DNA from 3 places in the Bacillus sp. 3255 genome. Region 1 is predicted to be linked to each of the others. Evidence: predicted binding sites of a transcription regulator. Region 1 holds the regulator's gene; each other region holds the start of a gene.
The links. Region 1 encodes NrdR, which represses ribonucleotide reductase genes. Its sites were predicted from a motif close to AACACNATATATNGTGTT; they were not measured.
Positions count from the first base shown of each region.

Region 1 (3,279 bases):
AATCCGAATGTGAAGGCGGAGAAAGTACTGGAGATCAACGTAAACCATGAAGTCTTCGGTTCGTTGAAAGATGCCTTTGGTCAAGATAAAGAGAAGCTTAACCTGTATACGGCTCTCTTATACAACCAAGCGCTCTTGATCGAAGGTCTGCCGCTGCAAGATCCTGTTGAATTCACGAACGATATTTGCAAAATCATGGTGTAACCCCCAGAAGCCATATGAAGCCCTGTCACCGGAACCGGTAGCAGGGCTTCTTTGATTAAGTCAGATCTTCCAATTCCAGGAGATGTGCGGATCTATGCTCACTTCCCTTATTAGAGTCAGTGCCATCATACACATAGGCTAACAAACGGTCCTGATCGATTCCGAGAGAACGAGCCACTTTCACGATGTCGAGTTCATAAGGGAAACCTGGAATTGGATTGGATTTGACGGACATATTCTTCTACCATCCTTCGAATAAATGTAATAAATCAGAACATTGCGCTTAAAAATATGATATAGTTTTGTTACAAGCATGAATCGGTACGACAAAGGCAAAACCATTGAAAAGTGGTGACGCAAAGCTATAGGGACTAAATTGGCCATATTGCATCATGTCCAAAATGTCAGCCAGCTGCCAGAAGCGCCTCCGTCCGATTCGTGTAGAATGACCAAAGGAGGAGTTAAATAGAATGGGGAAAATTGTTTTAGACGGTAGCATGAGCTTGGATGTTGAGCACTTGATTGCTAATTTGCATCTGCCGGAAAATGATATTTTGAATATGTTCTCCTTTAAGTTCAATAACAATGTGTTATCCGTTGAGGAGTCGATTCGGTTTATTCATTTTCTAAGAAGCGAACTGGACAAACGTACCCAATAACAGCATTATGCATGAACACGCACAAAAATGCAGTCGGTTGATGTCTATAGAATTTTTTTTTTTGATAAGGTCACAAATCGCGTATTGATGCGGTTTATCTTCCCTAACAGCCCAAGACAGCGGAAATGCTCCGCTGTCTTTTTATTATTTTTTGTCAGATTTAAGGTTTAAAGTTTAGCATAAAAAAGCCGGTCAGACTCCCATGAGTCAGACCGGCTTATCTTATTTATCCCGGAGAAGACCGGGGTCATGCTTGCCCAATATTTGTGTGAGCTCTTTGAGAAACATATTGATGTCTTTGAACTGCCGGTAGACGGAGGCGAAGCGAATGTACGCCACTTCATCGACCGGGTACAGCTGCTCCATCACAATTTCCCCGATGTGCAGGCTGTCTACTTCCGCGTGTGCGGTCGTCCGAAGCTGCATTTCGACCTCGGATACGAGCATTTCCAGCCTTTCCATCGAAACCGGACGCTTCTCGCAAGCTCGAATCAAGCCTCTCAGTACTTTCTCTCGACTAAATTCTTCCCGGCTTCCATCCTTCTTAATCACGATAAGCGGCGTTTCTTCCACCATCTCGAAGGTTGTGAATCTGCGCGCGCATTTCTCGCATTCGCGGCGGCGGCGGATCGATTTATTCTCATTCGCCGAACGGGAATCAAGCACCTTCGTACCGGAATAATCACAGAATGGACACTTCATTCGCTCTTCTCTCCTTTCTCTTCTTCTATGTAATGATCTATTACCATATGTTACAAGTCATGAACTCCGGAGAAGTGCGCACAATACTAGTACCAACCGACAAGGAGGTGAACAGACATGGGCGCAGGCAGCAACAGCAATAGCAACACTCTAGTTGTTCCTCAAGCTAACGCAGCACTGGATCAGTTGAAATACGAAGTGGCTCAAGAACTGGGTATCGCTATCCCACAAGATGGATACTACGGTAACATGGCTACTCGTGATACTGGTGCCATCGGTGGTCACATTACTCGTCGCCTGGTACAAATCGCAGAACAATCTTTGGCTGGTCAATTCAAGTAATCTTGAAGAGTTAGCCGGGTGACTGCACAACAGGAAGTATTGGACGCTAGCCCCCACAAGGAGCTGGTCCAATGCTTCTTTGTTTATGTCAAGTTTCCCATTGCTCGGAATACAGCTTCGTGTATTTCTCGTAATAATAGATCACGCGTTGTACATAATGCCGGGTTTCACCGAATGGAATCTGGTCGATGTGTTCTTGCGTGCCATCCCAAATTTCATTTTGCTTCCATTTATTCACATTCCCCTGTCCTGCATTGTAAGCCGCAATCGCATAAATCAAGTTTCCGTTGTAATGCCTCGTCAGCCAGCTCAAATACCAAGACCCGAGATTAATGTTTACTTCCGCTTTTAATAAATCCGCTTGCGTATGAGGCCCTAAATTCGTAGACTCTACGATCCATTCCGCCGTGTCCGGCATTAGCTGCATGAGACCGAGCGCTCCTTTGCTCGACTCCAGGTGATACTTATAATTCGTCTCTACCCGAATGATGGCTGCGATCAGGAAAGGGTCTATATTGTGTTTCGCCGCACTTTGCTTAATCTCCTGCTGAAAATAAATCGGATACAGCTTTCTTCCTATAAAAGAGCTATTCATAAAGAGAACCATAATGAAGCAAATGAGCAAGAGAGCAAACACTCGCTTTTTGCGTAGAAACTTCATGAAAGCCCCTTCCCTAGCCAAAATCGTTCGACCTCCGCATAGGTGTCTTCCTGCGTTCCGCTGTTGTCGATCACGATATCCGCTAGTTTGCGTTTTTCTTCAATCGACATCTGCGCGTCTATCCGGTTGTTGGCTGCGCTTTCCGTCAAGCCGTCCCTCACCATCAAGCGTTCCAATTGAACATGGCGGGGCACATAAACAACCATCACCTGTTCAAACAAATGAGCTAAATTCGATTCGTACAGCAATGGAATGTCCACGACAACCAGCTTGTCCGGATACTGACTTTCGTAAGCTTCCATTTGCTCCCGGATTTGCTTGCGGATCGGCGGGTGCAGAATGCTTTCCAGCTGCTTGCGGGCTTCGGCATCGCCGAAGACAATCTGCCCGAGCTTCTTCCTGTGCAGAGTGCCGTCTTCCTGAAGAACCGCTTGTCCAAAATGGGCAGCAACCTGTTCGAGAACAGGGCTGCCGGGCTCGACAACGTCGCGGGCTATTTGATCTGCATCTACCAATAGAGCGCCGCGGCCTACCAGCATGGCGCTAACCGTGCTTTTGCCGCAGGCGATTCCTCCTGTTAACCCGATATTCATAAGCTTCTTCTCTCCTAAGCGTATTCCTGGCACTATAACATTTTCAATAAACCCATAAGAATAAGCACACAACCTGGAAGAATCGATAATTTCTTCATCCAATTCATTTCCGCATACC
Region 1 covers NZ_JAVDUS010000002.1:291,178-294,456, forward strand. Annotated here, with positions in the region: gene htpG (molecular chaperone HtpG) at 1-204, shown strand, start outside; gene J2X61_RS03930 (hypothetical protein) at 260-439, opposite strand; cyclic di-GMP riboswitch class I at 526-624, shown strand; gene J2X61_RS03935 (hypothetical protein) at 675-863, shown strand; gene nrdR (transcriptional regulator NrdR) at 1,086-1,565, opposite strand; gene J2X61_RS03945 (alpha/beta-type small acid-soluble spore protein) at 1,683-1,907, shown strand; gene J2X61_RS03950 (lytic transglycosylase domain-containing protein) at 1,996-2,568, opposite strand; gene coaE (dephospho-CoA kinase) at 2,565-3,161, opposite strand; gene J2X61_RS03960 (MntP/YtaF family protein) at 3,194-3,279, opposite strand, start outside.

Region 2 (3,279 bases), on a different contig from region 1:
ATCTTTCCATTCCTGCGCGATCGGCACGTACTGCTTATCGAAGCCGAGACGGCTTTGACGGTAGTATTCGAAGGCGAAATACGGTTCAATCCCCGTAGATGTACCGACCATCGTTCCCGTGCTCCCGGTAGGAGCCTGTGTAATCACAGTGACGTTCCGCATGCCTTGCTGCTGGATAGCCTCCCCGACCTCCGGGAACACTCGGGTCATGTTCTTCATGAAGCCGCTCTCCAGGAATTTATCCGCGATGAACGCTTGGAATGAACCTTTCTCGCCGGCAATTTCCGCCGATGCCAGATAGGCTTCTTTGGCTATAAAGCCATAGATTTTGTCCAGAAATACCAGCGATTCCGGACTTCCGTAACGGATCTTCAATTTGATCATCAGCTCGGCAAGGCCCATGGACCCCAATCCTACACGGCGTTCGTTCTGCTGGTTGGCACGGTTCTCTTCAAAATGATACGGCGTCTTGTCGATGACATTGTCAAGGAAACGCGTGGAGTAGCGGACAACAGTCGCCAGCTCCGCCCAGTTGACGTCATGCTTCTCGGCATCGTAGAACTTCGAGAGGTTGATCGCCGACAAGTTGCATACGCCCCAAGCTGGAAGCCCTTGCTCTCCGCACGGATTCGTACAAATGATCGGATTGAAATACCAGCTGTTGGACATTTGGTTGTAGTATTCCATGAATACGACGCCGGGTTCGGCCGATTTCCAGGCAGACTCGATAATCGTATGCCAGACTTCGCGCGCCCGCACCGTACGGTATGGCTTCACGGCTTTGCCGAGCTTCCGCCAAGCGTCCAGATTGCCATCCCACTTCTCATCGTATTCAGGGTCCGTCGTATCCGGGAATACAAGCTCCCACTCCAAATCTTCCTTCACAGCCTTCATGAATCCATTGCTGACGCAAACGGATAAGTTGGCGTTCGTAATTTGGCCCATCGTCGATTTGACCGTAATGAAATCTTCCAGATCCGGGTGCCAGTCATTGATCATCAGCATAAGCGCGCCGCGGCGGCTTCCGCCCTGCTCGATCAGACCGGTCGTGTAGCTGAACAATCCTCCCCATGACACGGCGCCGCTGGAGGAGCCGTTAACGCCCTTCACAACGGAGCGGCGTGGTCGCAGCGAAGACAGGTTGATGCCGACTCCGCCGCCGCGGGACATGATTTCGGTCATCTCCGACAGCGTGCTCATAATGCCGCCGCGGCTGTCATGCGGAGACGGGATCACATAGCAGTTGAAAAGCGTTAATTCGTCGCTGGCATCGGCGCCGGCAGCAATTCTCCCGCCCGGTACAAGCTTCCAATCATCAAGAATATATCTGAATTTGTCCGTCCATTCTTTGCGTTTCTCCGGCGTTGCCTCCACGGATGCCATGGCACCCGCCAAACGATCCCACATTTCTTCCGGTGTCTTCTCTATGTTTAGCGTCAGCTTCTCTACCTGGGATGTAACCGTTTCGCCGCTCCGCGTGCGCACTTGAACGGTGCCGCCGTCACGGCTGATAATTTCTCCTACTTCTTTGGCTGGGAATTTAGGGTCATCCTTCGTTAATACAAGAACGGTATCCCCGACTTTCGCAAGGCTCGTATCCGCATTCTTGAGTGCATAGCGATCCAAAAATATTTTCTCGCTTAAACCTTCCAGCTTCTTCCCTGATTGCGCAATCCCCATCGATAAATGCCCTCCCAATAAGCTACAGATTCAGCTGCAACTAAAATAAAAATTACAATATATGGTGTGAGATATTCATTATACACCACCAGATATTGATCTTCGAATGGCTAAAGGACCAATTTTGATACGAAAAGAGAAACTATCGCCACATTAGCTCGGATAAGCTGTTCAATTCTCGTTATTTCGTAGATTTGTACCGGATCTGCAATTTTTGACGTTCGCGATTTCCTTTGCTAACCTATACTTAGTATATCATAAGTCCATCATTTTTAGAACATTTGTTCGTTTTTTTTATCGAAAGGGGCTGCAAGCCATATGTATTTTTATAAAAATGAGTTCATCAACAAGCAGGATCTTCACGTCTCGCCGGACGATCGCGGGTACTATTTCGGGGATGGCATCTATGAAGTATTCCGCGTATATAACGGCCATCTGTATGAGGCTGATGCCCATATGCAGCGTCTTGCAAGAACTGCAAGCGAGGTTCGCATCGAACTGCCTTATCCCGTGCAGCGGATTGAGGAAATTCTAACCGGTCTTGTGGCGCGCAATCATCTCATTGAAGGCACGGTCTATCTGCAAGTGACCCGTGGCGAAGCGCCTCGCGCCCATCCTTTTCCGCAGCAATCCGAACCGGTAATGCTCGCTTACTGCACGGAGGTCCCCCGCCCCGCCGCAACCATACATAACGGCATCAAAACCATTACATTCGCCGATATTCGCTGGCTCCGCTGCGATCTCAAAACGCTGAACCTGCTCCCCAATGTGATGGCGAAGCAGGCAGCGCTCGATCACGGTGTGCAGGAAGTCATCCTGCATCGCGAAGGAACCGTGACGGAGTGCAGCGCCTCCAACATCATGATGATCAAGGACGGCGTGCTGTATACGCATCCGGCCAATCATTTGATTCTGCACGGTATTACCCGTGCGGTTGTTCTGCGTCTGGCCCGCTCGATAGGCATACCGGTCAGCGAGGAAGCCTTTACGACCGAGCAGCTCATGCTGGCGGACGAAGCTTTCATTACGGGGACGACCGTTGAGGTGACTCCGATTCTGGAAGTGGACGGCGCCGCCATCGGCACCGGCGTACCCGGGCCGCAAACCCGCAGGCTGCAGGAGGAATTCGTTCGGACTTTCGCTTAGTGGAGGATTACTAAATAACTTCATCAAGGGGTTTTTAGCATTAAAGAAGGAGCTAAGCAATTTAACTTGCTTAGCTCCTTTGTTTTAGCCGCCTTCTTCAAATTCTAACGGACACAGCCGCGCTTATTCCGCGTTTAGGAGCCGCCCAGCAATTGTAACGGACACGGAAGCTGTTATTTCCCCTCAAATCCCGCCATATCGCGGAGAATTCGGGTAATAACGGCTCCCTTGTCCGTTAGCGCCGAAACGTCTCTCTTTTCGACCGATTAGCGGCTCCTGTGTCCGTTAGAGCTAACTGAGCCGAAGAGGCCGCCCCTCTTTTTCAGCAAACTTCACCGCCGCAAATTCCAATCGTCGGTGCCATACTTCTCCCGCACCAGCTGCTCCGCCAATTCCGTCTCGAAAGGCGTCAATGGCGCTTCTACCAGCTCCACGCCTAACCCCAGCGCAATC
Region 2 covers NZ_JAVDUS010000037.1:14,006-17,284, forward strand. Annotated here, with positions in the region: gene J2X61_RS35655 (adenosylcobalamin-dependent ribonucleoside-diphosphate reductase) at 1-1,680, opposite strand, end outside; gene dat (D-amino-acid transaminase) at 1,999-2,826, shown strand; gene J2X61_RS35665 (lipoate--protein ligase family protein) at 3,159-3,279, opposite strand, start outside.
Region 2: a site for NrdR is predicted at 1,732-1,749, ahead of J2X61_RS35655 (adenosylcobalamin-dependent ribonucleoside-diphosphate reductase). Genes of this name have one in related genera too.

Region 3 (3,279 bases), on a different contig from region 1:
GCTCGCAATTCGCGATGATTCCGATGAATTTCTTGAAGCCGGGCAAAGTGGGCAGCTATGTGCTGACAGGCGCTTGGGCGGAGAAAGCGGTGCAGGAAGCTTCCTTGTTCGGCGAAGTGAATATCGCAGCCTCCTCCAAAGAAAATAAATTCATGAAAATTCCGGATCTTAGTGAAATCAACCTTCATCCGGACTCGGCTTATTTGCATATCACATCCAATGAAACGATCGAAGGCGCGCAGTTCCAAAGCTATCCGGACACGGGCAGCGTACCGCTCATCGGCGACATGTCCAGTGACATCTTAAGCCGTCCGGTCGACGTGTCGAAATTCGGCATGATCTATGCCGGCGCGCAAAAAAATCTCGGTCCTTCCGGTGTGACGGTCGTCATCGTCAAGGAAGACATGCTGCAGGATTTGCCGAAAAACATTGCCACGATGTTCCGTTACGAAATCCACAGCAAAAACAATTCCTTGTACAATACGCCGCCGGTGTATTCCATCTACATGGTCAACCTGGTGCTCAAATGGATTCAGGAGCAGGGCGGACTAGCCGTTATCGAGAAGAACAACCTGGAGAAATCCGGTCTGATCTACAATGCCATCGATCAAAGCGGCGGCTTCTACCGCGGTCCTGTCGACAAGGGCAGCCGTTCGGCCATGAACATTACGTTCCGTCTGCAGGATGAAGAATTGGAGAAGAAATTCATCAAGGAAACCGAGCAGAACGGCTTCATCGGCCTGAAAGGACATCGCAGCGTAGGCGGTCTGCGCGCATCGACGTACAATGCGGTTCCGTACGCTTCCTGCCAAGCGCTCGCGGAGTTCATGAAGGATTTCCACAAGCGCAATAGTTAAGATACGGTTCAAGAGCTACTCACAGCACCCTCGTGTGCGCGTGAGTAGCTTTTTTTGGTTGGGAGGCCAATATCCCGATCTTCGCCGGCATGGCCCTTAGACGGCCGCTCAGGCGTCTCTGGCGAGCTGTGTGCCGGTATAACCCGAATCTATATCTAGTAGGACAGGGTCGGCGGATTCCTTTCGACAAATGTGAAAATTTCAAGGCAAAACTCCAAAAAAAATTTCAAATCCCCGCGAGCCACGTCCTGTCTGGGATTCGGTATTTTGAGACCGAAAATGTGAGATTTCACACGTTGACAAACACTATATATTGATATAAATTTGAATCTATCAACTAGATGTCGTGGAAAAATGGGAAATTAAGAGAAGCCGGACGGATCGCGGAATTCCGCGGAATAACCGGGAAAATCCCTTGATATCGCGCTTTTTCAGCCGCTTAGCCATTTGCGAAATTCCGCTTCTTTTGTCGAGCCGAAGGCCGCACGACTAGATATAGTTGATAGGTAAGCTACATACGACTTACTAGATATAGAGTTTCATACATAAGACTCACTAGATACGGTTTTGCTTGAGATTGAAGATACATGACAGGAGACGGAGCCCATGCTGATTGCTTACGATTCGAAAACAGGAAATGTTCGCCGGTTTATTAACAAGCTGAAAATGCCGGCCATCCAAATCGAGGAAGCGATGAAAGTGGACGAGCCCTTCGTGCTCGTTACCTATACGACCGGATTTGGTCAAGTTCCTGAGAAGGTGGCCTCGTTCCTGGAAACGAACGCTTCTCATTTGATCGGAGTCGCAGCAAGCGGGAACCGCAACTGGGGCGACGGGTTTGCGAAGAGCGCAGACACCATCTCCCAGCAATACGATGTGCCGGTGTTAACCAAGTTTGAGCTATCCGGCACCAAAAATGATGTAGAACGATTTGTTCAGGGGGTACATGCAATTGCGGCACATTGAGCTGAATAATTTATTGATGCAACGCGCAGCAGACGGATTTTTTCAACTGGAGAAGGACAAAGAAGCCGTTGAAGTTTTCATGAAGGACGTCCACAGCAAAAGCCTCACTTTCCCCGATACCTCTTCGAAAGTTCGTTACATGATCGACAATAATTACTACGAGAATGTGTATGAGCGTTATACGGAAGATGAAGTCAACGAAGTTTATCAAGTGGCCCACGACAATCAATTCGAGTTCGCTTCCTATATGGCTGCCTCGAAATTTTATACAGATTATGCTTTGCGCAGTGATGATAAAGAGTTGTACCTCGAGCATTTCCCGGATCGCGTAGCGATCGTAGCCTTGTACTTGGGCAGAGGAGACGTAGAAACCGCCCGTACGCTGGCCGTCTCGATGATGGAGCAGCGCCTGCAGCCGGCTACGCCGACCTTCCTCAACGCAGGCAAAAGCCGCCGGGGCGAGATGGTGTCCTGCTTCCTGCTGGAGATGGACGATTCCCTCAATTCCATTAACTATGTGCTGGCCACCTGCATGCAGCTGTCCAAAATCGGTGGCGGTGTCGCCGTCAATCTGTCCAAGCTGCGCGGGCGCGGGGAATCGATCAAAGGCGTGGAACGAGCCGCCAAAGGGATTATGCCTGTTCTGAAGCTGATGGAGGATGCGTTCTCCTATGCCGACCAAATGGGGCAGCGCAAGGGCTCCGGAGCGGCGTATTACAACATTTTCGGTTGGGATCTGATGGAGTTCCTCGATTCCAAAAAAATTAACGCAGACGAGAAGTCCCGTCTGAAAACATTATCGATCGGCCTGATCGTGCCGAACAAATTCTACAAGCTGGCGGAACAAAATCAGCCGCTTCATGTTTTTGCGCCATATACCGTATGGCAGGCTTACGGCAAGCACTTGGACGATCTCGATCTCGACGAGATGTACGATGAGCTGCTGGCGAATCCGAAAGTGAAGAAGAAGGTCGTCATGAGTGCGCGCGACATGCTCGTCAAAATTGCGACAACCCAGCTGGAATCCGGGTATCCGTATATCATGAACCGGACGAATGCGAACAAGGATCATGCGCTTAAAGGGATCGGGACAATTAAGATGTCCAACCTGTGCACGGAGATTTTCCAGCTGCAAGAGACTTCGGAAATTAACGATTACGGCGAAGACGACGTGATTCTGCGCGATATTTCCTGCAATTTGGCTTCGATGAACATCACCAACGTCATGGAGCGCAAGAAGCTGCGCGAGACGGTTCATGAGGGCATGACCGCCCTGACGGCAGTCAGTGACATGACGACGGTCAGCAACGCGCCAGGGGTAGCCAAAGCGAACCGCGAGCTGCACTCCGTTGGGCTTGGCGTCATGAATTTGCACGGGTATTTGTCCAAAAACAAAATCAGCTACGAAAGCGATGAAGCGAAGGATTTCGTTCGCACGTTCTTCATGGCGATGAAC
Region 3 covers NZ_JAVDUS010000001.1:150,268-153,546, reverse strand. Annotated here, with positions in the region: gene serC (3-phosphoserine/phosphohydroxythreonine transaminase) at 1-857, shown strand, start outside; gene nrdI (class Ib ribonucleoside-diphosphate reductase assembly flavoprotein NrdI) at 1,464-1,823, shown strand; gene nrdE (class 1b ribonucleoside-diphosphate reductase subunit alpha) at 1,810-3,279, shown strand, end outside.
Region 3: a site for NrdR is predicted at 1,379-1,396, ahead of nrdI (class Ib ribonucleoside-diphosphate reductase assembly flavoprotein NrdI). Genes of this name have one in related genera too.